One region of the Marinobacter shengliensis genome, then DNA from elsewhere that is predicted to be linked to it. Evidence: predicted binding sites of a transcription regulator. Region 1 holds the regulator's gene; each other region holds the start of a gene.
What was found. The regulator FliA, encoded in region 1, starts transcription of late flagellar genes. The targets are predictions, from matches to a motif close to CTAAAGTTTNNNNNNNNNNNGCCGNTAA.
Positions count from the first base shown of each region.

Region 2: the regulator FliA is predicted to act here: its motif matches at 2,886-2,913, upstream of flgM (flagellar biosynthesis anti-sigma factor FlgM).
Region 3: the regulator FliA is predicted to act here: its motif matches at 3,300-3,327, upstream of QUE75_RS13260 (methyl-accepting chemotaxis protein).

Region 1 covers NZ_AP028062.1:1,601,967-1,612,179, reverse strand. The annotation lists gene motD (flagellar motor protein MotD) at 1-349, opposite strand, end outside; gene QUE75_RS07345 (flagellar motor protein) at 367-1,107, opposite strand; gene QUE75_RS07340 (protein-glutamate methylesterase/protein-glutamine glutaminase) at 1,107-2,273, opposite strand; gene QUE75_RS07335 (chemotaxis protein CheA) at 2,318-4,411, opposite strand; gene QUE75_RS07330 (protein phosphatase CheZ) at 4,432-5,217, opposite strand; gene cheY (chemotaxis response regulator CheY) at 5,238-5,621, opposite strand; gene QUE75_RS07320 (RNA polymerase sigma factor FliA) at 5,781-6,524, opposite strand; gene QUE75_RS07315 (MinD/ParA family protein) at 6,557-7,369, opposite strand; gene flhF (flagellar biosynthesis protein FlhF) at 7,440-8,756, opposite strand; gene flhA (flagellar biosynthesis protein FlhA) at 8,814-10,213, opposite strand, start outside.
Region 2 covers NZ_AP028062.1:2,369,149-2,379,361, forward strand. The annotation lists gene QUE75_RS10880 (MFS transporter) at 1-152, opposite strand, end outside; gene QUE75_RS10885 (CheR family methyltransferase) at 156-983, opposite strand; gene QUE75_RS10890 (chemotaxis protein CheV) at 1,021-1,950, opposite strand; gene flgA (flagellar basal body P-ring formation chaperone FlgA) at 2,143-2,844, shown strand; gene flgM (flagellar biosynthesis anti-sigma factor FlgM) at 2,973-3,299, shown strand; gene QUE75_RS10905 (flagella synthesis protein FlgN) at 3,307-3,777, shown strand; gene QUE75_RS10910 (hypothetical protein) at 3,849-4,595, opposite strand; gene QUE75_RS10915 (peptidylprolyl isomerase) at 4,798-5,394, shown strand; gene mnmC (bifunctional tRNA (5-methylaminomethyl-2-thiouridine)(34)-methyltransferase MnmD/FAD-dependent 5-carboxymethylaminomethyl-2-thiouridine(34) oxidoreductase MnmC) at 5,400-7,271, shown strand; gene QUE75_RS10925 (CBS domain-containing protein) at 7,386-8,018, shown strand; gene QUE75_RS10930 (alpha/beta hydrolase) at 8,042-10,213, opposite strand, start outside.
Region 3 covers NZ_AP028062.1:2,895,170-2,905,382, forward strand. The annotation lists gene QUE75_RS13250 (OmpA family protein) at 1-868, shown strand, start outside; gene QUE75_RS13255 (Ig-like domain-containing protein) at 884-3,043, shown strand; gene QUE75_RS13260 (methyl-accepting chemotaxis protein) at 3,374-4,930, shown strand; gene QUE75_RS13265 (PAS domain S-box protein) at 4,934-5,338, shown strand; gene QUE75_RS13270 (hypothetical protein) at 5,364-5,633, opposite strand; gene tnpC (IS66 family transposase) at 5,623-7,335, opposite strand; gene tnpB (IS66 family insertion sequence element accessory protein TnpB) at 7,283-7,627, opposite strand; gene tnpA (IS66 family insertion sequence element accessory protein TnpA) at 7,624-7,914, opposite strand; gene QUE75_RS13290 (putative bifunctional diguanylate cyclase/phosphodiesterase) at 7,988-9,331, shown strand; gene QUE75_RS13295 (parallel beta-helix domain-containing protein) at 9,397-10,213, opposite strand, start outside.

The sequences.
Region 1 (10,213 bases):
CCATAGTCAGTTGATCTGCCATGGTTCTGAGGGCTTGTGTGCGGCTTTCGGCATCCAGTTGAGGATTGCGCGGCGCCTCGGTGACCGGCGGGGGAATAACGTCTTCTGGTGAACTGGTCTGGGCCCGCAGTGGCTGGTCGCCCACCTGGACAGGCTGCACCGAGCGCTGGGGGGCGTTAAACACGCCTGTCAGGGTTTCGGACAGAACTTTGTATTTACCCTCGTTAACGGAAGACACCGAGTACATGACAACAAAAAAAGCGAACAGAAGCGTGATGAAATCCGCATAGGATATCAGCCAACGCTCCTTATTGTGCAGGTCATCCTGGGGTTGTCTGCGCCGACGCATAGGCTAGTCCGTCCTGATTACTGCAGGAAGCCCCGCAGCCTCAGTTCAATGGATTTCGGGTTCTCACCCTCAGCGATGGCGATGATGCCATCGATCATCATGTCTTCGTAGCGGGTACGTTCCTTGACGATACTTCGCAACTTGTTGGCGACAGGGAAAAACAGCAGGTTGGCCAGGGCCACGCCGTAGATGGTGGCTACAAACGCGGTGGCAATGCCGCTACCCAGAGACTGCGGGTCTTCAAGGTTGGTCATCACCTGAATCAGGCCCATGACCGCCCCAATGATACCGATCGTCGGCGAATAACCACCCATGGCTTCATAGATACGCGCCGCCTCAAGATCCCGCTGCTCACGGGATTCCAGATCCACTTCCATAATGCTGCGGATGGCTTCCGGCTCAGCGCCATCAACCAGCAATTGCAGCCCCTTGCGGGCAAATTTCTCCGGCTCCCGCTCTGCCAGGCCTTCAAGGCCCAGCAAACCCTGCTTACGAGCCTTGACGCTCCAGTCGATAACCTTGCCAATACCATCTTCCAGGCTGATATAGGGCGGCACAAACACCCAGCGAATCTGCGCCATGGCCCGCTTGAGCATGGGCCAGGAGGTTTGCAGAATGGTGGCCGCCAGTGTGCCCCCAACCACAATCAGCCCGGCGGGCCCGTTGAACAGGGACCCGACCGCACCACCTTCCAGCAGGTTGCCACCCAGGATGGCTACAAACGCAAGGATGATACCCAGCAGGCTCAGAATATCCATCAGCTCACGCCTTCAACCAGCCGGGGGCCAACTTCATCAAGCGGCAGGATTTCGTCACTCAATCCGGCCTTGGCAACGGCCATGGGCATGCCGTAGATGACCGAGGATTTCTCATCCTGGGACCAGACCACTGAGCCAGACTGCTTCATCATCCGGCAGCCTTCCTTACCGTCTGCTCCCATTCCCGTCAGGATGACGCCCAGGGTTTTCCCCGGGAAGCTTCGGGCAAGAGAACCGAAAGTGACATCCACACAGGGTTTGTAATTCAGCCGTTCGTCACCCGGCAGGATCCTGACTCTCGCCTGACCGCCACGATTTTCGATCATCATCTGCTTGCCGCCAGGCGCCAACAAGGCATGGCCAGGCTTCAGGATATCGCCATCTTCGGCCTGCTTGACCTGAATACGGCAAAGTTTGTTCAGGCGCTCGGCAAAAGCCGGGGTAAAGCTGGCAGGCATGTGCTGAACCAGCACAATGGGAGCCGGGAAAGAGGCCGGCAGCGCGGTCAAGACCTTCTGTAACGCCACCGGCCCTCCCGTGGAAGTGCCAATTGCAACCACGCTGTAATGTCTTGGTGCGGCTTTCCGGGAGGGCCGTCTTGGAGTTTCCGGCTCGCGGGTCGGCTCTGGCTGGACTGGGGCCGGGGCTGAGCGGTCGCGGGTTACCGGTCTGGCGGGCCGCTCTGGAGGCTGCGGGGCAGCCGGGCGCGTAACCCCGGGACGCGGAGCTGCCGGGCGTGCAGCCGGGGCCGCAGAACGACCGCTGGGCTTGCTGCCTGCCACGTCAAGAATCCGATCGATGAGGATTTTCTGAAGTTGGCTGGTATCCCGGGCAATTTCCTCGAAGTTCTTGGGCAGGAAGTCCACTGCCCCGGCTTCCAGGGCATCCAGAGTAACCCGCGCACCCTCATACGTCAGAGATGAGAACATCAACACCGGGGTCGGGTGCTTTTTCATGATTTCACGAACCGCCGAAATACCATCCATCACGGGCATTTCGTAGTCCATGGTAATCACATCAGGGCGCAGCTTTTCAGCCAGCTCCACCCCTTCACGGCCATTGGTTGCCGCACCAACAACCTCGATTTGCCCCGAGGCCGTGAGGATTTCCGTCAGCCGTTTGCGAAAGAACCCTGAATCATCAACGACCAGGACAGAAACTGTCATCCATTTCTCCTAAACAATCCTGCATGTTATCTGCCCCGGTACCGCTAACCGTAATGTTGAAGAAGGCTGGGTACGTCAATAATCAGGGCAATGCGGCCGTCACCGGTGATGGTGGCCCCGGCCATACCGGGCGTACCCTGTAACGCCCGCCCCAGGGGCTTGATCACCACCTCTTCCTGGCCGATCAGCTGGTCCACCACGAACCCGACCTGCTTTGTACCCATGGCCACAATCACCACATGGGCGTTTTCCGGCTCTTTCTGGCCAGCCGCGCCATGTACCAGCCAGCGCTTGATGTGGAACAGCGGGAATACCTTGTCACGCACCACAATGCATTCCCGGCCATCGACAATGTTCGTTTTCGACAGATCCAGATGGAAAATTTCAACCACGTTCACCAGGGGCAAGGCGAAAGACTGATCGCCCAGCATGATCATCAGCGTAGGCATGATCGCCAGGGTGAGCGGCACCTTGATAATAATGCTGGTGCCCTTGCCCTGTTCAGACACGATGTTGATCTGGCCGTTAAGTTGGCCGATCTTGGTTTTCACCACATCCATGCCCACGCCTCGGCCAGAAACATCGGATATCTGTTCCTTGGTCGAGAAACCAGCGGCAAAAATCAGGTTAAAACACTCGTTATCGGTCAGTCGATCTGCGGCGTCCTGGTCGTACAGCCCTTTCTCCACCGCTTTTCGGCGCAGAACATCAGGGTTCATACCCGCGCCGTCGTCAGAGATGGAAAGCAGGATATGATCCCCCTCTTGTTCCGCTGACAGGGTCACAGTGCCTGCACGGGGCTTACCGGCCTTTTCCCGCACCTCTGGCATTTCAATGCCATGATCAACGGAGTTTCTTACCAGGTGAACCAGCGGGTCGGACAGCGCTTCGACCAGGTTCTTGTCCAGGTCGGTTTCTTCCCCGTGCATCACCAGGTTGATTTCTTTCTTCAGCCCTCGGGCCAGGTCTCGTACCACCCGTGGGAAGCGCCCGAATACCTTTTTGATCGGTTGCATGCGGGTCTGCATGACCGCCGCCTGCAAATCGGTGGTCACCACGTCGAGGTTGGCGACCGCCTTGTGCATATGTTCATCTTCGCTCTCGGAGCCCAGGCGCTGCAGGCGATTACGGACCAGTACCAGCTCACCCACCATATTCATGATGTCGTCAAGGCGCTTGGTATCCACCCGCACGGTGGTCTCGGCTGCGGGCGCCGCATCTCTTGCCGGGGCGGAGGGGGCTGCCGGCTTGGCTTCCTGCCTGGCGGGTTCCGGCTGTTTTGGTTCCGGCTTCTTTGGCTCAGGCTTGGCCGCAGGCTCAGGTTTGGTCTCCGCTGCGGGGGCCGCACCAGGGCTCTTGCCTTTGCCATGCAGCTCATCCAGCAGGTTTTCAAACTCGTCATCGGTGATCAGATCATCACCAGTGGATGATTTTGCCGGCTCTTCTGGTTCCGGCTCCGGCGGGGTGTCGTTATCAACAACCGGGGGGCCAGCAAACTGGCCTTTACCATGCAACTGGTCCAGCAGGGCTTCAAATTCGTCGTCGGTGATCTCGTCGCCGTCTGACCCGGCGTCGTTGGCGGAGGTGTTTTCCGGTGCGGCCGCCGGCTGTTGCTCTGCACCTTTTTCATCGGCCAGGGCATCCAGCAGTTGCTCAAACTCTTCGTCGGTAATATCTCCGGAATCATTGCCCGCACCGGCGGCAGGTTCGGGTTCTGGCGTTGCCGGTGCCGGCGCTGCCGTGTCGCCTTCCGGCTTGGCAAGTTCATCCAGCGCAGCGATCAATTCGTCCGGAGCCGGAGTCGGCTCTTCACGGTTACGAACCTGATCAAACATGGCGTTGACGTGGTCCAGAGCTTCCAGCACCACGTCCATCAATTCGGAGGTGACCTTGCGCTTGTGGTTGCGGAGGATATCGAACACATTTTCCGCAGAGTGACAGCAGTTGACCAGCGCTTCGAGCTGCAGGAACCCGGCACCGCCCTTGACCGTGTGGAAACCACGGAAGATGGCGTTGAGCAGGTTGCTGTCATCCGGATGCTGCTCAAGATCTACCAGCTGCTCGGACAGCTTTTCGAGAATCTCGCCGGCTTCAACCAGGAAGTCCTGCAGGATCTCTTCGTCGGCATCAAACGCCATGCGTCACCCTCTATAATCGTTCAGAAACCGAGACTGGATAACAGGTCATCAACGTCGTCCTGCCCCGAAACTACATCATCACGCTCCTCAGCCTTGATCTGAGGCCCTACCCCTTTTTCGGCCGATTCTTCTTTTTCTTCAATCTGGTGCACGGTGCCGGTGAGCTGGTCCACGTGGCTGGCCATCACCACCAGGCCAAGCAGGTTCTCTTCGACTTCTTTCACAAGAGCCGTTACTTTCTGGATAACCTGCCCGGTAAGATCCTGGAAGTCCTGGGCCAGAAGGATTTCTGACAGGTTGCTGTACAGGGTATCGGAATCTGTGGCCAGGCCCGCAAAGAAGCGATCAATGCGGCCGTACAGCTCCCGGAATTCTGCCGGCTCCATTTCCCGACGACGCAACCGCTGCCATTCGTCTCGCAGGGCGGTCGCTTCGTCGCGCATGGTATGCGCCACCGGCATGCTTTCTTCGACCAGGTCCATGGTGCGATTAGCCGCCTGGCTGGTCATCTGGACAACGTAGGCCAGCCGATCCGAGGCATCGGACATCTTGGACAAGGCTTCTTTCTGCTCGGCACTGCGGGCGTCTATCTGAAAATTCCGGATAGCCTCGTGCAGGCTCCGGGTCAACCGCCCCACTTCCCGATAGAGGCTCTGGTCGCGAACTTCACTAAGCTCGTTGATCACCGACATCGCACGGGCGTAGTTACCGGAACTGATGCATTCGGCCAATTCGGAGCTTTGCTGCTGGAGCTTTTCGGTTACCTCCGGGTCGAGGCCCTGATGGTTCTCGTTCTTGTCAGTCATGACAGCCATCCGACCTCTGGTTACTGGATTCGCTCGAAGATCTTCTCAATCTTTTCCTTGAGAACGGCAGCGGTAAACGGTTTGACGACGTACCCGTTAACGCCGGCCTGCGCCGCCGCCACAATCTGGTCACGCTTGGCCTCCGCGGTTACCATCAGCACCGGCAGGTTCTTCAGGTTCTCGTCTGCCCGCACCGCCTTGAGCAGATCAAAACCCGACATGCCAGGCATGTTCCAGTCGGTCACCAGGAAGTCGTACTTGCCGCTCCTGAGCATGGGCAATGCAGTGTTGCCATCGTCCGCTTCATCCGTATTGGTGAAGCCAAGATCGCGCAGCAGATTCTTGATGATTCGCCGCATTGTGGAAAAGTCATCCACAATGAGAATTTTCATGTTTTTGTCCAATGGGACCTCCAGTCAGTAACACCCGGATTTCATTAAGCCTTTTGAAAGTCTAGCAGGCCGCTGCTTTAACCGCTTATTGTGTGGTGTTTGGCCGCGTTGTAAAGCGCCGGTTACCAAAATCTACACAGTTACGCGCCGCGCGGTCAGCGCCGGCCCGGTTTATTCTGGCTCGTCTTCCCGCCAATCGGACAACCGCCCCCTGAGACGAAGGGCCGCCTGGCTATGAATCTGGCTGACCCGGCTCTCGCTGACGCCCAGCACCGCGCCGATTTCCTTCAGGTTGAGCTCTTCCTGGTAGTAGAGGCTCAACACCAGCTTTTCTCGCTCAGGAAGCTCTTCGATTGCCTCTGCCAGGCTTTTCTGGAATGCATTTGATGAAATGCCATCCAGGGGATTATCGCTGGCCTCTGTTTCTTCTATCGGCAGCTCCCCGGATTCATTGAGCTCATCAAGGCTAAAAAGTCGGCCACTGTTGGCGTCTGCCAGGGAAGCATGATATTCCGACAGGTCAATGCCCAGCTCTTCGGCAACATCGACATCCTGGGCCTCGCGCCCGGTGCGGTCTTCAACCGTTTTGATGGCTGCCGCGATACGGCGGGCATTGCGGTGAACGGAGCGGGGAACCCAGTCGCCCTTGCGGATTTCATCCACCATGGCACCGCGGATACGAATGCCTGCGTAGGTTTCAAAGGTGGCACCCTTGCCGGTGGAATAGCGTTGTGCAGCTTCCAGCAGGCCAATCATGCCGGCCTGCATGAGATCTTCAAGCTGAACCGAGGCCGGCAAACGGGCCATCAGATGAAGGGCGATTTTCTTGACCAGCGGCGCATGCTCCTCAATCAGCTGAGAGGGGCCTTTTGCGCCAGCCTGATGGTAGATTCCCAGGTTTTTCGCCAATGTCATGTATCCGGTTTTCTTATAGGACTGGATTCAGATCAGACTTCGACGAGCCGCTCCACGAAAAACTCCAGATGCCCTCTTGGCGATGATGGCAGCGGCCAGCTGTCCACTTTCTCTGCCAGGGCACGGATCGCCAGCGACGCCTTAGCCCGTGGATAGGCATCCAGAACGGCCCGCTGCCGCTGAACGGCTTTTTTGACGGCTTCGTCGTACGGCACGATACCTACATATTGTAGTGCTACATCAAGGAAACGCTCGGTGACACGGGTCAGTTTTTCATACAGATGCCGGCCTTCCTGCTCATTTCGCACCTGATTCGCCAGAATACGGAAACGGTTGGTGCCGTAGTCGCGATTCATCAGTTTGATCAGGGCATAAGCATCGGTAATGGAGGTAGGCTCATCGCACACCACCAGCAGCAATTCCTGGGAGGCCCGCAGGAAACTGACGACCGACTCGGAAATACCGGCTGCTGTGTCAACAATCAGCACATCAATCTGGTCACCCAGCTCGCTGAAGGCGTTGATCAGCCCTGCATGTTCCATCGGGCTCAACTGGGTCATACGCTGGGTGCCGGACGATGCGGGGACAATCTTGATACCACCCGGGCCGTTGACCAGAACGTCCTTGAGGTCGCACTCGCCACTGAGCACATCCTGCAGATTGCGATTGGCGGTAATGCCCAACAGCACGTCGATATTGGCAAGGCCAAGGTCTGCATCCAGCAACACCACCCGCCGGCCTTTCTGGGCCAGCGCGATACCGAGGTTGACGGACACATTACTCTTGCCGACACCGCCCTTGCCGCCGGTAACCGCAATCACCTGAACCGGATGTGGTCTGCTCATACTGTTATCAGTCTCTTACTGCGTTCTTGTGTGGGCGCAAACGGCAGCGCACCGGCTGTACCACCGGGCCTCAGGCCCCTTCTGCAACGGCCTGGCCGTGCTGCATTGTTTTCAGGCGTTCTACGCCCAACCGCACCAGAGGAATGGCCTCTGCCCGGTGCAGGTCTTCGGGAATCTTCTGGCCATCGGTATACCATGCCACTGGCAGGCCGGTTTCCATGACAAAGCCCAAAGACTCACCCAGTGTCAGCGCTTCGTCAATCTTGGTCATGACGCAGCCTGCAAGGTTTGCCATCTTATAGCAATGCCACACGGATTTCATGATGCGCGGCTGGCTGGTGGCAGACACGACCAGATGGGTACGGATATTGTGATCGCTCCGGGCCAACTCCGCCAGCTGTTCCTGATAACCGCGATCCGAGCTGGTCAGCCCGGCAGTATCAATCAGAACCAGGTGCCGGTCTGACAATTCGTCCAGAATGTCATCCAGGGAATGACTCTCGTCCACAACCCGGACCGGAACATTGAGAATACGGCCAAACACAAACAGCTGTTCATGGGCTGCCACCCGGTAGCGATCGGTGGTGACCAACGCCAGGGAATCCGGCCCGTGCTCCAGTACATATTGGGCTGCCAGCTTGCCAATGGTGGTGGTCTTCCCAGACCCGGTTGGCCCCACCAGCGCATAGACGCCGCCGGCCTCAAGCCAGTGTTCCCGAGCGGTACGTACGCCGGTGGCCAGCATCTTCAGGGATTGCTTCCAACCGTCTTCCAACCTGCCGGCGCGATGCTGACGGGACAGAGAGGTTGCCAGCTCCGCGCCCAGGCCAAATTCCTGCAGCCGCTCTGCAAGCCTCTGCTGAACCGCATTGGATGCCGCGACTGCAGGCTTCTCGGGTACCGAGGTACGGCCGCTGACCATCTCTCTCAGGGAGTTGATTTCCGCTCTCATGCTCGCCAACTCATCCGAGTAGCCCGCCTCTGATCGGCCACCTGCATTGCCCACCGAGGTCGATCCACCAGCCAACTCACCTGACCAGTCGGCACCCGGCCGATCATCAGCCAGTGCACGATCATATTCCGCGCCGACACCCGCCCGCTTCTCCCGCACTTCGCGAATGCGACTGCGCGATCGGTTCAACTCTTCTTCCAACCGACGATGCTGGTCTGCCTGCAGCTCCGCCAGGCGCGAGCCGTTGGTGGCCTGTGCCGCTTTCTCGCCAAGGCGCTGGCGTGCCATATTTTCGTCATAGTCCAGGGCCGTCACAATTTCGACGCCTCCGTCCACCCGGCGATTGGACAAAATAACGGCATCCGGCCCCATCTCATGACTAACCTGTTTCAGGGCTTCGGCCATGGTCTTTGCAAAAAACCGTTGTACTTTCATAACGCTTCATCCTCCACCGGCGTGCCCGAATCGGGTGTTCGCCTTGCCCTGCCGGCCTTACTGGCCAACAGAGGCGACTATCGTGATCTGTTTGTTATCCGGAATTTCCTGGTACGAGAGCACATGCAAACGCTCTACCCCATAACTGGCAAACTTTGCCAGCACTGGCCGCAAGGGCCCGGAAACCAGAAGAATCGCCGGCTTGCCCAGCATTTCCTGGCGCTGAACACTGTCCTGAAGAGACCGCTGCAGCTTTTCCACCATGTTGGGCTCAAGCACCAGGCCAATATCTTCCTGTCCGCCGGATTGTTGACTCTGCTGAACAGACTTAAGCAATAACTGTTCCAGATCGGGATCCAGAGTGATCACCGGAATCTCGGCATCGTTGCCACAGATGCTCTGAACGATCATTCGGCGAAGCGCCTGGCGAGCCAGGGTGGTCAACAGTTTCGGGTCCTGGCTTCTGGGGTGCACGTTAACAATGGCCTCGGCAATGGAGCGCATATCCCTGACCGGCACTTCTTCCCGGAGCAGGTTCTGCAGTACCCGCAGCAGGACGCTCACGGAAATCGTCGTAGGCACCAGCTCCTCCGCCAGTTTCGGAGCCATTTTCTCCAACTGGTCCAGCCACTTCTGGGCCTCTTCATGGCCGATAAGTTCATGGGCGTGCTTTTGCAGAATCTGGTTAAGGTGGGTAGCCACCACCGTGCTGGCATCCACCACGGTATAGCCCAGGGTCTGGGCCTGGTCTTTCTTGTCTGGCTCAATCCAGATGGCATCCAGGCCAAAGGCCGGATCTTTGCCTGCAATGCCTTCCACCTTGCCAAACACCTGGCCCGGATCAATGGCCAGCTCACGTTCCGGGTGAATCTCCGCCTCGGCAATGGTCACACCCATCAGGGTGATGCGGTAGACGTTTGGCATCAGGTCCAGATTGTCCCGAATGTGCACTGACGGCATCAGGAAACCCAGATCCTGAGACAGTTTTTTCCGAACCCCCTTGATGCGACTGAGCAGCTGCCCGCCCTGGGATTTATCGACCAGAGGAATCAGCCGGTAGCCCACTTCCAGACCAACGATGTCAACGGTCGCCACATCATCCCAGCCCAGCTCCCGGGTTTCACCGGGCGCCGGCAGCGCCTGTCCTTCTGCGCCGGACCGATCCTGAACCACCTCGCCACCGGCACGGGGCGCTCCACCAGCCATGCCGCCACGACCGGCGTAAACGCCCTCTTCTTCCACAGTCTGGCTTTGCTTTTTCCAGATCAGCCAGGCCGCACCGGCGGCAAGGCTGCCCAATCCCAGGAAGGCAACATGGGGCATGCCCGGAATCAGACCCAGGATAATCAGGATGACTGCGGCAATACCGATGGCCTTGGGCGCGTTGAACATCTGATGAATGATCTGCCCGCCCATGTCCTGGCTGGCCGTTACCCGCGTTACCATGATGGCAGCGG
Region 2 (10,213 bases), 770 kb from region 1:
GTGCCGACCACCACCAGCCCGACCGGCAAGGTTGCCAACTCTGGCGCAGGCGCCAGCAGTCGTCCCTGAATAGAGCCAATAAATACGATAAAAGGCGCGGTGCACATGGCCAGCGCCTGGGCCGCCACCAGCACCCAGACATTCAACGGCATGGATTATTTCTTCCTGTAGATAATGCCGGGATGGCATTGAACCATTTCGTACAGATCAGGCAGGCCGTTCAGGGATTCAGAGGCGCCCAGAATCAGGTAGCCACCCGGATTCAGCGCCCCGTGCATGCGGGTAAGAATGTCCTTTTTGAGGTCTGCGGAAAAATAGATCAGCACGTTCCGGCACATGATGATATCGAATTTGCCGAGCATATACCGCTCAAGCAAGTTGAGTTCTTTGAACTCCACCATGGCCTTGATCTGCGGTTTGATCTGCCACCCGCCGTTAGGTGATGGCGTAAAAAACTGCTTCTGCCGCTCCGGGGAAAGCCCGCGACCTATCGCAATCATCTCATATTCACCCCGCCGGGCCACTTCCAGCACGCTTTTGGAAATATCGGTCGCGGTGATCTTTACGTCACGCAGCTTGCCGGGGCGAATGCGCCGGAATTCGTCCACCACCATGCCTACCGAGTAGGGCTCCTGCCCGGTTGAGCAGGCGGCAGACCAGACACGAAGCGGTTGGAGCGAATTGCGCTCGGCGAACTCCGGCAACAGCTTGTCCTGAAGAATACGGAATGGGTGGTTGTCCCGAAACCAGAGGGTCTCGTTGGTGGTCATGGCATCGATAACCAGCTCACGCAGGCCGCTGCGCCCCACCCGCTTCAAGCGATCGAGAAGCTCACCCAGTGAATTCAGGTTGTTCTCCTCAAGAATCCTGCGTAGACGGCTCTTCACCAGGTACTGCTTGTTGTCACCCAACAGAATGCCACAAGCGTCCTGCAGGAATGTCTTGAAGGCTTCGTATTCCTGAGGCGTAATTTCCGCTTTCATTGGATCTCTATCGTGGGTAAGTCCATGAGCCGAGGCATCAATTCTGGTCAATAATTTCCATCACGCGCTCGGCAAGCTCATCCGGGCTGAATTTCGCCATAAAATCATCGGCACCGACCTTCTGAACCATCGCCCGGTTAAAGACGCCACTCAGGGATGTATGGAGCATCACATACATGCCGCTGAGCGCCGGATTCTCTTTGATTCTGGTAACGAGGGTGTAACCGTCCATCTCCGGCATTTCCACATCGGAAATGATCAACGATAAGTGGTCTCGGGCAGTGGAACCATCCCCCGTAATCTCCTTGAGGTAGTTCAACGCCTGTTTACCGTCATTCTTGGTGACCACTTCCATTCCGATCGCGGTCAGGCAGCGCTCGATCTGGCGCCTCGCCACAGACGAATCATCAACAACCAGTACCGGCAAATGCCCGGGCACACGCTCGGCGCTGCGAGTTTTCAGCTCTTCGGTGACATCTTCCCTGAGCGGAGAAACTTCTGCAAGAATCTTTTCTACATCTATGATTTCTACAAGTTTGTCATCAATTTTGGTGACCGCCGTCAAGTACACATCCTTGCCAGCCCCCTTGGGTGGCGGGAGGATATCTTCCCAGTTCATATTCATGATCCGGTCGACACCAGTCACCAGAAAGCCCTGAGTTTTACGGTTGTACTCGGTAATGATGACAAAGCTTGTTGCCAGCTCTTCCTGTGGAATGCCTGCCATGCCAATGGCCATGCTCAGGTCGATGATGGGGATGGTCTCGCCACGGATATGGGACACGCCCCGAACCACCTGGCGGCTGTTAGGAATCGATGACAATTTCGGGCATTGAAGGACCTCCTTCACCTTAAAAACGTTGATCCCGTATAGCTGCCGCCCCCGCAAACGGAACAACAACAGCTCAAGCCGGTTCTGACCAACCAACTGCGTACGCTGGTTAACGCTGTCCAACACCCCTGCCATAACTTTCTACTCCCGGCATGCCAACGATCGGCACAGAATTTGCTCAGTTATTATTAAACAACTTGCTTACGCGAACCCGGACCAAAACATTGACGCCGGGTGTCCAATCAGGGTTAACGGCCCCAGCGCCATTTTCCTTAACGGAACTCGCGTAAATATGCCTAACTGACAGCATAGGACAAAGCAGTGCAGATGCGAACCATCTTTTTAGCGACCTTTTGCCTATCGACCCTGGGCCTGAACGCCGCGGCTGCGGCCACCACTGCAAGCGAGATACGCGATGCCGCCGGTCAATTTATCGAAACCTGGGCCGACGAGCAGCGCCAGCAACAGTACGAGGTGAACTTCACCGTCGGCAGCATCGACAGCCGGCTTAGCCTAGCTGCTTGCGAACAGGCACTCGAAACCGCGTTTACCAACGATCCCCTAAGGACCACATCGCCATCGGTGATGGTGTCCTGTGCCGGGGAGCGGCCATGGCGGATGTTCGTCACAGCCAGTGTCGAAGTACACGGCCCTGCCCTTGTGGCGGCTCGGCCTCTGGCCCGCGGTGAGCGCATCAGCGGTGAACTTTTGCAGGAAAAACAGGTGCAGATCAACGCCAGCCGCCGGGGCATTCTCACAGATATTGAACAGGTATCCGGCATGCTGGTGAGGCGACCAGTTAATGCAGGGTCGGTGCTGACGCCAGATCTGCTCGAAGCTCCCAATGCCGTTGAGCGGGGCGATCATGTTATCATCACCGCCAAATCCGCGGTGTTCTCGGTCAGTTCCCGAGGCAAGGCGCTGGCCAGTGCCAGTGTCGGCGAGCAAGTGATGGTTGAGAATCTGCAATCAGCACGCACGGTTCGGGCAACGGTCACGGCTCCTGGCCGGGTGGAAATTGCCATGTAACGGAAAATCCGTGCCCAGCGGCAAATTTTTTCCGTTTTTTTCTAAAGGTCGGCTAAACGCTGCCGTTAAGCAGATATAAACTCGATTCCGCCGCCTCTGAAGGTGGCCACAGGCAAGCAGGTATCCTTATGTCAGTTGACTTAAATGGAATTGGCCCCGGCCAGGTCAACACCACCAGAACCACGGCCGACAAAGCAACAGGCAGCCAGAGTACGCCCTCCACGGCTGGAGAGCAGGCAAAGGCTCAAAGCACGGCTGCCCGCGGCGACAACGTCAGTCTCAGCAATCAGGCCAAAAACCTGAAGCAGCTGGAACAGAAACTGGGCGATTACCCGGAAATGGACGACGACCGCATTGCGCAGATTCGCGCAGCACTGGAAGATGGCACCTACAAAATTGATGCAGAGAAACTGGCCCAGAAAATGCTTGAGATGGATAAAAGCATTTTCGGGTGAGTAAAACATGGCTGCAATCATTGAATTGAAGACCCTTCTCTCAGAAGACATCCGCCAGCTTGAAACCCTGGCGGATCTTCTCAACCAGGAAAAACAACTCCTGGCGTCCTCCGACATCGCTCCGCTCCAGGAAATCACCACTCAGAAAAACAACATCCTGACGGATATCCGTGAGCGTGCGAAACAAAAGATCCGCCTGCTGGTGAACATGGGGTACCGACCGGATGCCGGCGAGCCCTCGAGGTTTATCCGTGCCGGTGGTATGGAAGACCTTTACCAACTCTGGAAAACCGCCGATGGGCGCCTTCGTGCCTGCCAGGAACTGAACCAGAACAACGGTCGTGTTGTCGGACACCTTCAAAAACGCCTGACGAGGCTCACGGACATCTTCCGTGGCGCCTCTGCCCAACAGAAGCTTTATGGCGCCAAGGGCGAACAAACCAGTGTATCCAGCGGCAACATTCTGGCCAGCGCCTGACCGACCCGGCAAACAAAAACGCCCGGATGAGCTATCCGGGCGTTTTTCGTTAGATTCACCTTACCCGTTCATTAACGGGTGTAGATCGTCATCTGGGAATCCGGATGAAACCGTATGTTGTGAATGCTGACGTTCCCCATGGATGGACTCTGATTGCCACTCACGCGGATATTGTCCATCCGGATCTCCTCAATCCGTTCGGGAAACGCCAGCCTCAAGGCGCCATCCTCTCGAATGGAATAGCGGGGCTCACCCTCCCTGTAGTGAACACCAGAGATGGTCAGGTCGGAATCGAGGAAACTGAGCACTGGCACAAAAATGTTGGCGGCCAGCTTGATTCCCTCTACTGAATCGAGTCCGGCGAGTTCCGGGTCATCAACCGCGCCGCCAGCATTTCCCGGCATTGCGGCAACCGTTTCAATACGCTCCAGCAAACCCACACTGCTTTGAGCCGTTACGCCGGCCATATCGCTGTCAGACAGAGGCGCAAAGCCCCCCTTTTCATATAACTGACCGGCCTGCGCAGGCATGGATGCCGCGCTGGTATTGCCGGCCGCCAGCGACACCAACGGCTGAAACGGCAACGTCACCATGGTAACCAGCGCTGCCGCATTACGATAACGGGCCTGGTGTTTGAGAACGCGATGCAGTTCCTTGTCAGTCACCCAGCCAGCGGCGATCAACACTTCGCCCAGGCGCTGCCCGGTTTCCCGCTGCAACAACAACGCCTCGTCCAGCTGACCTTCCGACAAATAGCCACGATTGATCAACAACCGGCCAAGCCGGGACTTTTCTTCAAACCCCTTACGGATTCTCACTAGGCTCCTCCCGCATTCAGAGTGATCACCGTACAACCAGGCCCGGTATTGATAATGATTAAAGCGTAGCCCAATCCCCTGGCCTACGCTGTGCTGATTTGCACTTATTCAGGTAAGGATCTGTTAAGATCTTCGCTAATTTTGTTCTATCCGGATTGTCTCAGGATTCCTGATAACAACTGAAACTGTGAGAGCCTCTGAAATGACAAATACCGTAAAACCCGTATTAACTGTGATGTCCGTCCTGTTTGCCGCCATCGCTGCCCTGATGCTGGCCACTCCTATTCAGGCCGAAGAACTGCCGAAGGTTCGCTTTGTTACCTCTGAAGGGGCCTTTGAGCTTGAGTTGCGCCCTGACGTAGCCCCCAAAACCGTGGAGAATTTCCTCTCCTATGTCGAAGACGGATTCTACGACGGTACGATCTTTCACCGGGTGATTCCCGGCTTTATGATTCAGGGCGGCGGATTAACCGAAACCATGGCCCGCAAACAGACCAAAAACCCCATCGTTAACGAAGCCTCAGCAACCCTGCCTAATCTTCGGGGCACCGTGGCCATGGCCCGAACCAGCTCCCCAAACTCAGCAACCTCTCAGTTCTTTGTTAACGTCGCCAAAAACGATTTCCTGAATGCTGGTGTGCGGGGTGCGGGCTACGCGGTCTTTGGCAAAGTCACCGAGGGCATGGGCGTGATCGACAAGATTGCCGGCGTACAAACCGGACATCGCCAGGGCATGGCGGATGTTCCGGTTCAGGCCGTCGTGATCGAGAAAGTGACTCTGGTTAATATTGAAGACTGAGCCCTATGCACTCCCCCTGCCTGCCACCGGCCATGGAGCCGGCAGATCTTATCTGGCGCGACGGCGTACCCGAATCCACCCGGTTTGGAGACGTATATTTCAGCAGGGACAACGGCCTGGCAGAAACCCGGTATGTTTTTATCGGGCATAACCAGTTGCCGGAGCGGTTCCAGCAGGTGCCAGACACCGGCCACTTTGTGATCGCTGAAACCGGTTTTGGCACGGGCCTGAATTTTCTCGCCGCCTGGGCGGAATGGTTAAAGCAGCGCCCGGCCGATGACAACGCCATACTGCACTTTGTGTCGGTAGAACGATTTCCCCTGCGCCGTCAAGACCTCGAAAAGGCGCTGTCGTACTGGCCCGAGCTAAGCCCCCTGGCAACGGAGCTTATCGAACATTACCCTCCACTGATCAAGGGCACTCACCGGCTGGTGCTGGCCGGAGGTCGGGTTCGGCTGACCCTGTATTTTGGCGATGTCCTGGATGCCTGGAAGGATCTCACTTTTTTCGCCGATGCCTGGTTCCTTGACGGCTTCGCCCCGTCGTTAAACCCGGACATGTGGCTGGACGATGCCATTGGTCTGATCACCAGCCACAGCAAGCCCGGAACGACCCTGGCCACGTTTACCGCCGTTGGCCGTGTGCGGCGCAGCCTTGCAGAGGCCGGCTTCGAGATCGCAAAAGTCCCCGGCTTTGGCCGCAAGCGGGAAATGCTTGCAGGTATATACGCACCAGGGAATACCACTAATCAAGAGGCGAGAACTGGCACGGTTGCCGTTATCGGTGCAGGAATTGCCGGCACCCTGCTCGCCCGCAATCTGGCGGAACGGGGTGTTCAGGTGCTGCTGCTGGACAAGGCGCCCCACGCCGGTTCTGCGGCATCTGGCAATCCCCAGGGCGCGCTCTATGTAAAACTTGGTGTGGAGTACAACGCACAGACTGAGCTTGCCGCAACTGCCCTCAGTTTCAGCCAACGTTTCTATCGGCCCTGGCAAAACCGCTTCTGGCACCCAACGGGGCTGCTGCAATTGGCGACCGATGATCAGGAAGCTGACCGCCAACGGCGGTTCTGCGAGCGCAATGAATACCCGGATAATCTGCTGGAACCCGTGGATGCAATCAGGGCGAGCGAACTGGCAGGGATTCCCGTCGATACTGGCGGTCTCTGGTTTCCCGGTTCTGGCTGGCTTGAGCCTGCAAAGGCCTGTCAGCAGCTGGCTGAGCACCCGCTGATCGAAACACGATTCAGTTACCAGGTCGTCAACCTTCTGCCATGTAACAATCAATGGTGTATCCGCAATCACTCTGGCGAAGACTGCCGCGCAGACGCGGTGATCATTGCCGGAGGCCACGAAAGCCCCGCCTTGGTGCCCGTAGCCGGGCAGCTCCGTTTGAAAGCGATCCGCGGTCAGGTTACTGAACTACCGGAGGCAGACTTCAACCTACCCCAAACGGTGATCTGCGGGACAAAGTATCTCAACCCTGTTCAAGGCGGCAGTGCAGTCACCGGGGCGACATTTGACCTTAAGGACGAGACCCCCTACCCAACCCCCGCAGGCCACCAGGAAAACCTTGACGAGCTAAAACGGATTCTGCCGTCTGTAACCAAAGAATCGGTGCCAGATCCCGATCAGCTGCAAGGGCGAGTGGCCTTTCGCTGTACCACGCACGATTACCAGCCTGTGGCCGGCCACATGCGGGACACCGAAGGGAACCACCTTAACGACCTGTATCTGCTGACCGGCCTGGGCAGCAAAGGGTTGGTCTGGGCACCCTTGCTGGCAGAATATCTGGCAGATGTTATCAGCGGCCAGCCCCACTGCTTGCCTGCGCCGCTCTCAAAGCGACTGGAAACGGGGCGGCTATACCGAACCTGACACTTACCCAGGCGTAATGAAGCCGGCCTACAGTTTTGTGACATTCAGCCGTTACCATTAGAGGAGCTGCTCTGCATTGGGATGTTGCAGCAGTCACATGGGAGAGTTAGTGGAATGTCTATTCACGTAAGTGAGCCGGGGCGACCAATCGGCACCCGATTGCCGGAAGCCTTGCGAAGCCGTCGCGTTGGCGACGTCACCGAGCTGACGGAATCCGGCGCGATTTCACCGGGCCACAGCGAGGCAACCGACGCGGAGTTTCAGCAGGCCGCTAACAGCGGCCGCCACCGTGCACTCCAGGAGTATGGCGCCGCAGCCGCCGGAGAACGGCGCGAGGAGCGTGTGTACCTGCCTGTTTCCGCCATTTGCTCACCGGCGCTGTACTCTGTACCCGCTACGGCTTCCATGGGTGAGGCCATGTCCAGCATGGAAGACAACAATGTGCACCATCTGGTCATCCTGGCCGACCACAACGTTGCAGGCCTGATTGACCTGCGCTGGCTACTCGCCTGGCTCCACGAAAACCCGTCACAAGCCGTAAATCAGAGCCTGTCTCAGGTTGAACTGCCAGCTTTCCTGACCGCCTCTCCGGAAACCGACGCACATCAACTCGCACGGCTTATGCTTGCACACCAATTGAACGCGGCACTGATCGTTGACGCAAAAGGCCAGCCATCAGGCATTGTGACCAGTACCGACTACCTGAAGCTGTATGCCAGCGCCAGCCGGCAGGAGGGGACCGTCTAAGGCCTCGCCCCCCTTTAAAGCCATTAAGGGTTCTCGGAGGTCAGTGCATCGCCCTCCGGGCCAAACAGTCTAATTGCCAGCTCACCACCCAGGTCTACCAACGCAGTAATTTCATCATCCCGATAGTTTTTCAGCCTTAACACATTCAACCCCTCAACATCAGGCTGAATGCGCCAGCTCCGATAAGCCGCTTCGTCATCACCACGATTCAGCCTTGCCAGGATTGCATGGCGGGTGGAGGGATTTCCAGCGCCTTCAGCGAAGACCCCATCGGTGGAACCGGCAATGACCATATCGCCGTTAAACAGCAGGCCCTGGCTCAGCTCTACAATGGCAGTGTCATTCTGATCATTGGCCGACAATGCACTGCCTATGGCACCCGAGGTACTGTAACCGAGAGCAAACCCGGCCCGGCTGTTCACACGTGTGCGAATAAGTTCGTCAGCGTCATCTTCGTTAACTTCCACTCGATACTCAAAGGGGCCGTCACCAATCAGCCACGCGCTACCATCGCCATAAAACCCATGCCGCAGAACCTCGGCGGATTCTTCTCCAACCTGGTAAACCGACACTGTCCCCGAGGCGCTGCCACCGAAGAAAAAGGGGCCGGTAACCGCCGTGCCGTCGATCGATGATGGCGCAAAACCAAACAGCAGGGGGCTGAGAGCGGCCACACTGCCGCCCACCACATGGTCATCACCCTCAGAACCCACCTGGCGCGTCCAGGCGATCGTTGGCACCAGTGCATCGCCATCGGGTATGGTATCGATTCGGGTCAGGAAGGCGTCGATACCGCCGGCCGACGACTCTCCACCCCATACGCCGTCGGTTTCACCCGCGATCGCAACATAGCCACTGCCAGGGTTGAGCCCTATCCATCGAACACGGTCATGCCCGGAGGTGCCCATCCGGAACAGGTCATCCCAACGCAGCTGATACTCTCCTTCACTTAGTCGATAAACGCCTACAATCACATTATCTCCGGCCCCGGCATCGCCTGAGCCAACCGGCTCGTCAGTAGTGAATGCCACGGCCATTTCATATCGGGTGACCCGGACCGTGTCTTCGGTGACCCGCCGCTCCGCCACATCCACGAACACATCGGGGCGGGCTGAGGCATCTGCGAGATCGGCAACAACTACGGGGTCGCCCAGCAGGGCGCCAGTCTGATCATGAATGCGCACCTGAACCTGGCCGTTGTTGCTCCCGGCGACAAAGTAGCGACCGCCATGACCAACGGTAAAGTCCGTCGCAACAAATCCGTCATTCCAGACAATAGACTCTTTCAGACGATTGAAGCTGAGCCTCAACAGGTTATCGCTGGCACCTCTGGCAAAACCTTCCCGGCCCGCCTGGAACCGGCTGTCTACCGCCAGGTTCGCAAATCGGTCGTGCAGGTCCTCCGGCGTTGAATAGCTCTCACTGGCACGGACCTCGAAAAGCAATTCATTCTGGCCAACGGGAAAGCTTAAGGTATCGTTCTCCACGCCTTCCTGCTCAATGACAAACTCGGTTCCCAGCCGTGCCGTGGAGCCTTGGGCGTGCGTCAAACGGACTTTGATGACGTCCTCCCTATCACCGGACAGCGTGGCCCGATATTGCCCGGTTGTACCGGTGTTCAACGTATCTCGCGGGCCGCCCTTCAGGGTTTCGATGGCAACCGTCGGTTCATTGTCACGAATGGTCAGGTTGGTTCGCACACCGGTGTCCGATGCGCCCAGGGAGGCAATGCCCGTGCGCACTTCTGTTAAATGAAGCTGCGCCAGTTCGGAAGGTTCGGGGATGGTGTCGTCAATGACTTCCAATGGAATGTAGCACTCGGTGATACCTGGCTCGAGGGTAATCAGCCCCCGATCCTTGATGCCAGCGTCGTTCTCGTAGTACTCGATGTAGGTCAGCTCCTCGCCCTGTTCATCCACCGGGAACGCGGTGTTGCTGCCCTGCGCGACAATGTCGTTACCGATAATGGCACGGCCGAGGTTGTCACTGCTGTATTCGCACCGCTGGTGCGGTGGGCTTTCCTCGTCGTCACACTTATTCTCATCGAATTCCGAGCGCAGCTCGAACGCGATGGAAACCCTTGTCACGGAGGGTTGGTCCAAAAGAACCTTTGCAAACACGCGATTGGTTGGCGAAGTAACTGCCTTGGACTCCTTAAACGAGCCATCCTCGTTGTACAGGTCAATCTCATAGCC
Region 3 (10,213 bases), 1.3 Mb from region 1:
TCTACTTCAGGGCAGCTATGCCGAACCTGAGACCCGCGCAACCGGTATTGATACGGAGCTGCTTAGGTTCTCAATCGGTGGGCGAGCCCACCCGGCCAAGTTTAGACTGGCGGGATGGCGCCCCTTCGGCGGCCTCGGCTATAGCTATACCGATATCGATGTCACCTCTGGTGTTAGCAAAAATGAGGATGCCATTTTCCTGGAAGGCGGTATGCAACGAATGGTCGCTCCGCGCTTTATGATTGAGGCAGGCGTAAGGGCCAGGACGGAACTCGACGATGGGTATGTCGACGGCCAGTACTTCGCTGGTGTTCATTATCTTTTCAACCGGAAATTTCCCAGCGCACCCAAGCCTGCAGCGGTTACCACGACCAAGCCAGCTGTTGTACCACCACCAAAAGATTCTGATGGTGACGGGGTAATCGATGAGCTGGACAAGTGCCCTAACACTCCCCAAGGCGCCCTTGTTGACTCAGATGGCTGTCCCAAAGAGCTAACGAAGGAAATCCGCGAGACGCTCTACGTGGAATTTGAGCTCGATAAAACTGAGGTCCGCCGGCAGTTTTTCCCGGAAATCGCCAAGCTGGCAAAAGTCATGAAGCAGTACCCGACCAGCAGCATTTTGCTGGAAGGCCACACGGACAGCACAGGCTCTGCTAGCTATAACCAAAAACTTTCGAAAAGCCGCGCCGACGCTGTCATGAAAGTATTGGTCAACGAGTTTGGTATCGACACCAATCGAATTACCACAACTGGCATGGGCGAATCTCAACCAATCGCTACCAATAGCACTGCCGAAGGCCGGGCCCAGAACCGTCGGGTAGAAGCGATTGTTACTGGCAAATACTCAGAACTCATCAAAAAATAAGCAGAGGATGCAATCATGATGTCATTTAAACACTCCTTGTTGGCGTTGGGGGTTGCTTCAACCTTCTTGCTCACTGGCTGTGGTGGCAGCGGAGGCCCAGGCGAACCGCGCCTTAACGTGCCGGAAGATCCTACTCGTGACCAGACCGAGCAACAGGGTTTCTGTAATTCCTCAACTACTGAGTTTTCGATCACAGAATTTGTTCCTGCTGACGGCGCCCTTGATGTCGCGGTTAACTCCAACGTGCGCATTACTTTCAATGCAAATGTTGATGCGGACAGCGTTCCGGGGAATGTCAGGTTGCTCGATGGTGTCAATGAGATTGTTTTAGAAGACGGCAGCCCCCGTATAGTGGGTAGATCCGTGGTGCTCAATCCACTAGGCGATCTCAACGGCGACACGACTTACACCATCCAGGCTCTCTCGGGCTTGCAGGCTGACTGCGGTGATTCAGGCTCGACAAAATCCTTGGTGGATAGCGAGTCCTCAAGCTTCACGACGGGCTCTACTACGGAGCAAGACACCACCGGGCCGATGTTTGTGGCGGCAAGCCCTAGTGATGGTGAAACTATGGCCACCACGGACAGCCGTATTTTCGTCGAGTTCGATGAGCCAATAGACCCATCATCGGTCGACGGTACCACGTTTATTGTTCAGGAGCTCGATGACAGCGGTAACGTTGTTGGGCTGGTTTCTGGTGCATTCAACGTAGTAGGCAACTCTGTTGAATTCACTCCCAATCAGGCACTTAAAGGCCAAACCTTCTACCGTATTATCGTAGAGGCCAACATCACGGACCTCGCAGGCAATCCTGGCGAAGCATCAAGCTCTACGGTGTTCCGAACAGGCGGCTTGGTGCTAGCTCTGAATGAGGGCGTAGTTAGCCAAATTCCTGGTCTCGGGGAGGCACTGAATGACTTGGCGGGCACCCTGCTTGATCCGTTGGCTTTTGGCGATTCAGAGGATGGCCTAAACAGCCTGGACAATGCCTTGATCTTGAAACTGCCGTTGATTGACGGTCTTTCCGGGGTATTAAATGGCGGTGCACTGCCGAGCCAATCTACCAATACGATTGACGGTGTCGATTTCCTGAGCTTCCTCACCGGTGTGATCGCTGTGTGCGACCCGAAATCGGTCAATAACGGAGAACCCGGCGCTGATTGTACTCTGGCGCTCGATCTGGGCCTGGGGCAAAGCCAAATCTTCGCTTTTGCCGACGCGTTCACCGGAGGAAATCCTGAACAAGTACCGGATCTTCTTCTGGGATTGATTGAAGGATTGGCTTCTGGTGATCTGGGCACCGTGCCACCCGAATTAGCGGACCTGTTTGAAGAGAACAATCGTGGTTTACTTCAGCTAAAGGTCCTGGAAGACAATTCAGTCCCACTGCCTCAACCACTTGAGGATGGCCTTCTTACTGTTCTTGATGCAGTTGGTCAAATTCCCGTACTCGGCGAGTTAACCAGTCAGCAGGATGCCAAGGCACTGGCAGACATTGGCTTATTGAAAGGCTCTCTGATTCGGGTTAACCTCGGCGGCTTGGCCTCTATTACTGTTCTGGATGGTTTTGAAACCTTCGTTGGCCCGAATGGCGTTCTTAACCTGGGCGGCGCACTATTTGATACCCTGCTGGAACTCTCACCGATTGGGGGTGGAAATGGCGGCACTCCGAGCCGTGAGGATCTGCCTTTGATAGGTGACTTGCTCACTCTGCTCGATGCTGGCAACTTTTTTGGCGGCGACGGCTTTGACCCGTCTAATCTGCCGATCATCGGAGAGCTATCTGGACTGCTTAACTTAGGCGATGAATTTGGTGCTGGAGATATTCCGGTCCTCGGAACGTTGCTATCAGCATTGGATCCTAACAATATCGGTGAGGGCGACCTCCCCTTGATTGGTGATCTGCTGTCCCTTCTAAACCCAGATACCATCACGAACGGCGACCTGCCGATCATCGGTGATCTGTTTGAGCAATTGCTTTCTCTTGGCCAAGACGGTGGCACGCCTCTCGACGATCTGCCGCTGGTAGGTGAGTTTGTTAACCTGCTTCAGGGCGGCGCAGCAGAAAGTCCACTAGGCGACATTCTTGATCCGTCGATGATTCAGGAAATTCCTGTATTGGGGCCAGTTCTGGATAGAATCGTCGGCGGCCTGCTCGGTGCTCTCGCAGGTTAATGATGGCACTGAACGCGCTCTTGAAAGAGCGCGTTCAGTGGTGTGTCCGTCCTTAGGGGATCGCTCATGTAGATTGCCTTCAGGCAGCGCCCCCCCCTCCGCCATAAGCACGGATGCGCAGCACTGACCTCGTTAACACCACGCTTTTGGCCAGTGCTTTCTGGATTCTACTCCGCATCTCTTCGGCCAAACCTGTTTTTGAGTGCAAAACTCAACCTTTATTCATCTGAATTGGAACGGCCTCTGAAAATTTATGTCTAAAGTTCTGCGTAAACGGCCGATATAAGTAAATTGAATTAGATTATAACCAATGTACTTTGCGGAGTACCTATGCGAAAAAATCTCCCCGTCACCGACACTGAGCGCACCTTCTCACCCAGCCAAAAGCTGATTTCGTCGACAGATCTAAAAGGAAAAATCAAACACTGTAATCAGGCTTTTGTGGATATAAGTGGCTTCTGCCGTGACGAACTGATTGGCCAACCACACAACATTGTTCGCCACCCCGATATGCCGCAAAAAGCTTATGAAGAAATGTGGGCCTGTCTTAAAGCCGGAATACCTTGGATGGGGCTGGTTAAAAACCGTTGCAAAAACGGTGATTTTTACTGGGTAAGCGCTTACGTTACGCCGGTAACGGAAAATGGTGAGATTGTTGGTTATGAGTCCGTTCGATCTTGTCCGAGCAGAAAAGATGTCGCTCGGGCAGAAAAACTCTACGCAAACATTCGGAGCGGGAGGGAGATCGGGGCACATGAAGCAGCGATGCAATCGCTACCGTTTATCACTTTAAGTCTCGTTTTTATCGCCACAGCTGCACTCTTCTGGGCTGGCCGGCCCATGTTGTCTGTGGTTGTCTTGGGGGCGGCGTTTGTCTGCCTGTTTATCTTTTCATATCGCGCTCAAGCCAGACTTTTGAGCTCTATTAGGGCTCAACTAGGCAAGAGCTTCACCAGTAACCTCGCCGCAAAAAGCTACACGGATGACAGCCTTCATATTGGCAAATTGAAGGTTGCCATTATGGCTCAGAGGGCACATCTGGACGCCGTTCTTACTCGATTGGAAGATTCTGCAGGTGAGGTTCGGTCACGCACCATCAGAGGTATGGAAATTGCGCATGAAGCCCAACAAACGATGCAGAACCAACAAGCGGAAACAGAGCAGGTAGCCGCGGCTGTACATGAAATGTCTGTGACCATTTCCGAAGTGTCGCAGAATGTCCAGCTTACTGCAGATAAGGCAGACAATGCCCGAACTGCTTCCGGGCATGGGGTAAAAACTATTAACTCGACCCGCCGAGCAATTGAGGACCTTAAACAAACAGTTCACAACATTGGTCAGTCTGTAGATGACCTCGCTCAGCAGACTCAGCGAATCGCATCAGCCGCCAAAATTATCGAAGACATCGCTGAGCAGACGAACCTTTTGGCGCTTAACGCCGCAATTGAAGCTGCAAGAGCTGGCGAGCATGGTCGGGGCTTTGCGGTGGTTGCCGACGAAGTAAGAAATCTTGCCCGTAGAACCCAGGAATCCACGAAGGACATTCACGGCGTGGTATCCGAGCTAGTCAGTAAATCTGAACAATCGGTTGTGGTGGCAGATACTGGCGCAAGTGCTGCCGACAACGGGCTAGCGAGAATGCTGGAGGCAGAATCCAGTCTGACGGAAATCGCAGATTCGGTTGCCACCATTGCTGAAATGGCAATGCAAATGGCAGCGGCAGTTGAAGAGCAGGCGCAGGTTTCCGATCAGATTAACGAGCAAGTGGAGCGAATTTCGTCTTTGGCTGGCGAAAATCTTCAGAAAGGTGAGGAATCGACTCAAAGCGTGCGTGAAATGGGCGACATCGCTAAAGATCTCCACGAACTTGTTGTGAGGTTCAAATAACGGATGAGCAGTGAAACTCTTGAAAACGGGTTAGCTCAAGCGGTGATGCAGGCGGCCGTTGACGCCATAATCGTAATCGACCGTAACGGGTCCATCCTGAGGTTTTCAGATTCTGCCAGGACGTTGTTCGAATACGGGCCGGATGAAGTTCTCGGGCAAAATGTTTCATTGCTTATGCCTGAGCCCCATGCCCGTGCTCATGACCAGTACCTCACCCGTTACCTGAAAACGGGCACCCCCCAGGTTATCGGATACGGCCGCTGTGTAAGTGGGCGTAAAAAAAGTGGAGAAGCCTTCCCCATGCACTTGTCTGTGGGTGAAACGACGGTGGATGGTGAAACACTGTTTGTAGGAATCTGCCACGACTTGACCGCCTACACGCAGGCTTTATCAGCAGTTGAAAAGTAAGCGTTCATTCCACGACATAGTTGACCTATTTCACGTCACGGAGAGGCCTTAATAACTCCGGCGAGACCTTGTACTGTTTGGTACCGTCCTCGGCTAACACGATCACGCTCTTGCGGTTGATCTTGGTGACGATCCCCAGCACAGGTCCTTCCCGGCCTTCGAAGGTCACTTTCAGGCCAACCCGCAACTGACTCAAGGCTTGCAGGGTTTCCTGCTCTTGCAGTTCATCAATGCGCTGGCAGATGTACTGGTTCAGCTCCAGCAACTGGTCGATGCTCATGTCCTCAATGCGCACGGACGGTAGCCTCCGGCTGTTTGCTCTGTCGGTCAGGATGGCGTGGGTCGATCAGCGCCCGTAATGGGTTGTCGGCAAACCGGGTTTTCCAGAGTCGGGGCGTCAGGTCGCTGACGTCACTGGCCGGGTGCTGGCTGATGCGTTGCAGCACGTCCACCAGGTAGGTGTAGGGGTTAATATCGTGCAGCTTGCAGGTGCTGATCAGGCTCTGGATGATGCCCAGGTGTTCCGCGCCCAGTTCGGTCCAGCAGAACATCCAGTTTTTCTTGCCCATGGGAATGGGCCGTAGGGCCCTTTCCAAGTGGTTGGTGTCTGGCTGCACGTCGGGATTTTCCAGGAACACGGTCAGGCTGGTTTCGCGGCTGAGCACGTAGTTCAGAGCTTTGGTCAGTGGATCGCTGGGCAACAGCCCGCTTTGCGCCAACTGATCCCGGCACCACTGGAAGAAGTCGCTGACCATCGGCTTCGAGTGGTCCAACCGGTACTGGCGTTTCTTCTCGCCAGTCAGCCCTTGAGCTTTAATGATCTCTTCATTCTGGTACAGCGCCGCGATCCGTTGCAGGGCCTCAGTAACTTTCTCCGGGTGGTCCTTTTGAGCCTCGATGAAGTAACGGCGACTGTGCACCCAGCATTGGGCGTGGGTGACGTTCTCCTGGGCGGCGGCATAACGGGCATAGGCCGCGTAGCCGTCACTGATCAGGGTGCCGCTGAACGACTCGCTGAGTACCTGTTCGATGTGGGCCCGGCCACGGCTGTTCGAGTAGGTGAACACCACTTCGTCGGCATCGCCGTACAACGGCCAGAACCAGCCGGATTTCATTTTGCCCTTTTGTGGGCCGGCCCGGCCCTGATGCCCGGCCTTGATGGGCGTTTCATCCATGGCCAGCACTCGACTGCGCAACACGTTATCGGCCTGGGCATCCACAATGGGGCGCAGCAGGTCGATGGCGCGCTTGACCAGGTTGGTCAGGGTGCTGCGGCTGACGGTAATGCCCGCCTGTTGAATACGCTGGTGCTGGCGATACAGCGGCAGATGGAACTGGAACTTGTCCACCAGCAACCCGGCCAGCAGGCTGACATCGGCCAGGCTGTTGTCCAGCACGTTGAACGGAGCCGGAGTGGTTACCAACTTCTCGGTTCCCTTGCGCCGGAATACCGGGCGCTCCACTTTCAGTACCACATAACTGGAGGCCCGCTGGGCCAGCCGGTAGGTGGTCTTGCTGCCGATCACTTCGTACTGATCGGCCTCTGGGCCGGTCAGCTCCGGTGGCCGGTGCTCAATGACTTCCATCGGGACATCAGCGGTAAAGCGCAGGCCGGTGTCGTTCAGGCAGTCGTCGTCCCGCTGCTTTTTGCCGGTGCCGCGCTGGTAAGCCCGAACCGTGCGCTTCTCGTCTACCGGTGGCTTTTCCGGAACCGGTGCGTCATCCGATGTAAACAGGCTGTCCTGACCGGGCAGATCGAACACCTGCTTCTCGGATTTGGGACCGAACAGCTGCTTCTTGAACCAGTCCAACTGGTGCTGCATGACCTGAAGTTGTTCACGTAGCAACGCATTTTCCTCGGCCAGGGCCGAGTAAGAAGACGTGTTGGAATGGGGGGCGGAAGCCATTGAATTCATGACCGATATTATACCGGAAGTCGGCCTTCTATACCCCTCGAAAACGCTTGAACTGGCGGTATTTCTGCACTTCGATGCCATCGATCAGCAGTTGCAGATCCGTCAGGGTCAGGGCTCGCTGACCCGAGGCGGATAATGGCACCCGGAACTGCCCCTGCTCCAGGCGCTTGGCCCACAGGCAGTAACCGGTGGCCGTAAAATACAGCATCTTCATCTGGGTCTTGCGCCGATTGACGAAGACGAAATACTGACCGCTGAGCGGGTCGTGCTTCAACTGATTCCGAACAAGGGCACTCAGGCCCCGGAACGATTTGCGCATGTCGGTGGGCTCTGTGCACAGCCAGATGCGCGCCTGGCTATCGAGCCCGATCATCCGTTCTGGCTCAGCCGCAGTTCGACGCCATTGCCAAGGCTAAGCACAATATTCCAGCCTGGGCCGGAGGATGGAGAGCTGCCCATCAGTGATGACAAATCCAGAAAGCTGGCTTCACCGGAACCTGCCGAATCGTCGGTCGACGGATCGGACAGGCGCTTGCGCCAGTTGCAGAAGCTGGCATAGCCAATGCCTTCCTGTTTGCAAAATTGTGGCGCTGACAAGCCGCTGTCACGCTGCTGATCAACCAGCGCCTGCCACTGCTCGGGTGTGCGGTGCTTTCTCATGGGGGTAACCTCGTGTTGGAACATGTGAGGTTACTGTAGGGCGAATTTCAGCGGGGTGGCAGGACGTCTTGGAATGAACGCTTACGTTGAAAAAACAGAGCAACAGTACCTGAAGGCGATTCAAAGAGAAAAGGATCGGGCTAACCAGGAAGCGAATTATCTGCGGACACACGATCCTTTGACGGGGTTTCTCAACAAACAATCCATAGCCGGGCAACTAGAGGCTTGGGGCACCATATATTCTCGGTATGCGTTAATGCATTTCGACTGCGAACAGTTCAACTTAATCAACCAACACTTCGGATACGATGTAGGCGATCAATTGATTGTTGAGGCTTCGAAACGAATTCAAGATCATGTGAATCGGGATCGTTTATGTGCCCGAATTGGCGCAGATGATTTTCTGGTCGCTGTTCCGGTGTCTTGCAGGGAAGAGGCTATCCGGATCGCAAATGATCTGATCGCCTGGTTGAGCATGCCCTATTCTGTGAACGGAGCAACGATACGTCTATCCGGTAATGCCGGCATTACCTTGTACCCAGATGACTCACGGCTGCCGGCCAGATTACCCGGGCTTGCTGAATCGGCCTTGAAGGAGGCCCAAAAACGCAACGAAGCAATTGCCATCTTCGACGCAAACCACCATCACAGGCTTCAGCGCAGAATAGACTTACAGATGGGGTTAAAACGAGCACTTGAGGAGAACGAACTGGAGATTTATTTTCAACCCCAGTTCTCTGTTAAGGGCCGAGAGCTGGCAGGTTACGAGTGCTTGCTCAGGTGGAATCCGGGGGGATCAGGCTTCATCTCGCCATGCGAATTTATTGCCATTGCTGAGCAGTCTTCGCTCGGATTTCGCATCGATGAGTACGTCCTTCGCAAGTGTCTAGCCATTCTCCAGGATGCTAGTGAAAATCTCCAGAAGATCCCACCCGTCGCAATCAATATCACCGGTTCTCATTTTGCACTCTGTGACTTCTCATGCAAGGTATTTGATCTCCTGGAAGAATACAAGATTCCAGCGAGTCAGATTTCCCTCGAAATAACTGAAGGCGTGGTGATGGAGAATTCCGCATGCGTAGACAGAAACCTTACTCGTTTGCGCGAGCATGGTGTTCGGGTTGCAGTAGATGATTTCGGTACTGGTTATTCGTCTCTTAGTTACCTTAGGCGCTTAGCCATTGATGAACTTAAAATAGACAAGAGCTTTATTGATCAGATCGAGAACGAACAAGGCGCGATCCTGGTTAAAGCGATTATCGACATAGCAACGGCATTCGACATAACTGTGACTGCTGAAGGAGTTGAAACAGAACAACAGCTCCGCCTACTCGATTCCATGGGTTGCAAATATTGCCAAGGCTACCTGTTGGGTAAACCCATGCCAGCACAAGACGCATTGGCACTCATCGAATAACAACTTGGGGTCAGACCCCAGGACATTTGATGGTGCGAAATGTCCGGGGGTCTGACCCCAATTTGTTAGTTGAGTGATTTGAAGATGCCGGTGCCGCCGCAGGCTTCGGCGTTGTTGTAGCTGGAGTCGACGACGTTTGCGATCCAGTGGTTCAGGAGCTCGACGGCTTCGGTGTGGCTGACGCTCTTGGCGATAGGTGGCATTTTGCGCTGGGGATCGCTGGCGTCTTCCATGCGGCAGGAGACGATGGAGCGGTCTGGATCACCCGGCACCACGACATGTTGCCGGCCGCAGGAGCCGCCGCCGGTTGCGGTGGGTTTCTTGCAGATGCCGTAGCCGGCGTCGATGTTGCGGTAGTGGTCCAGGTAATAGCCGGTGTTGGAGGCCGCGCCTTTATCGTTGTGGCAGTGCTGGCAGTTCACTTCCAGGTAGGCCCGCAGGCGGGCTTCCACATCCGCCCTGGAGCCGGCGGTGGCGCCACTATCGCCCGGCACGCTCCAATGGGGCAGGCGTTCAATGTTGGTGGCTACGCCCCGACCGTCAATTTGCAGGGCCGGCACGTTGGCCAGAAGGCCCTGATCCTGCCAGTACTTGAGCTGGTTTACCTGCGGGAAGCCGCCCTGCCCTTCGGTGCCCATAAAGCGGGATTCCGGCTTGTAGGCGCGGTTCAGGTTGCGGGGCTTTGGACCAATGGGCGCCGCACCCGCTTCCAGGTCGTCATTGGAGTGGCAGGTGATGCACTGGTTCTGGTTGGGAATGGAGTAGCTGTCGGTGGAACCGGCCAGCACTTTACCGGTGTGTTGGTCCTGGTAGTGCCAGCTGACACTGCGGGTTTCGCCGCCCGGTACCAGCTTGGCCACTTTCTTGCCGTTAGCCTCCGTG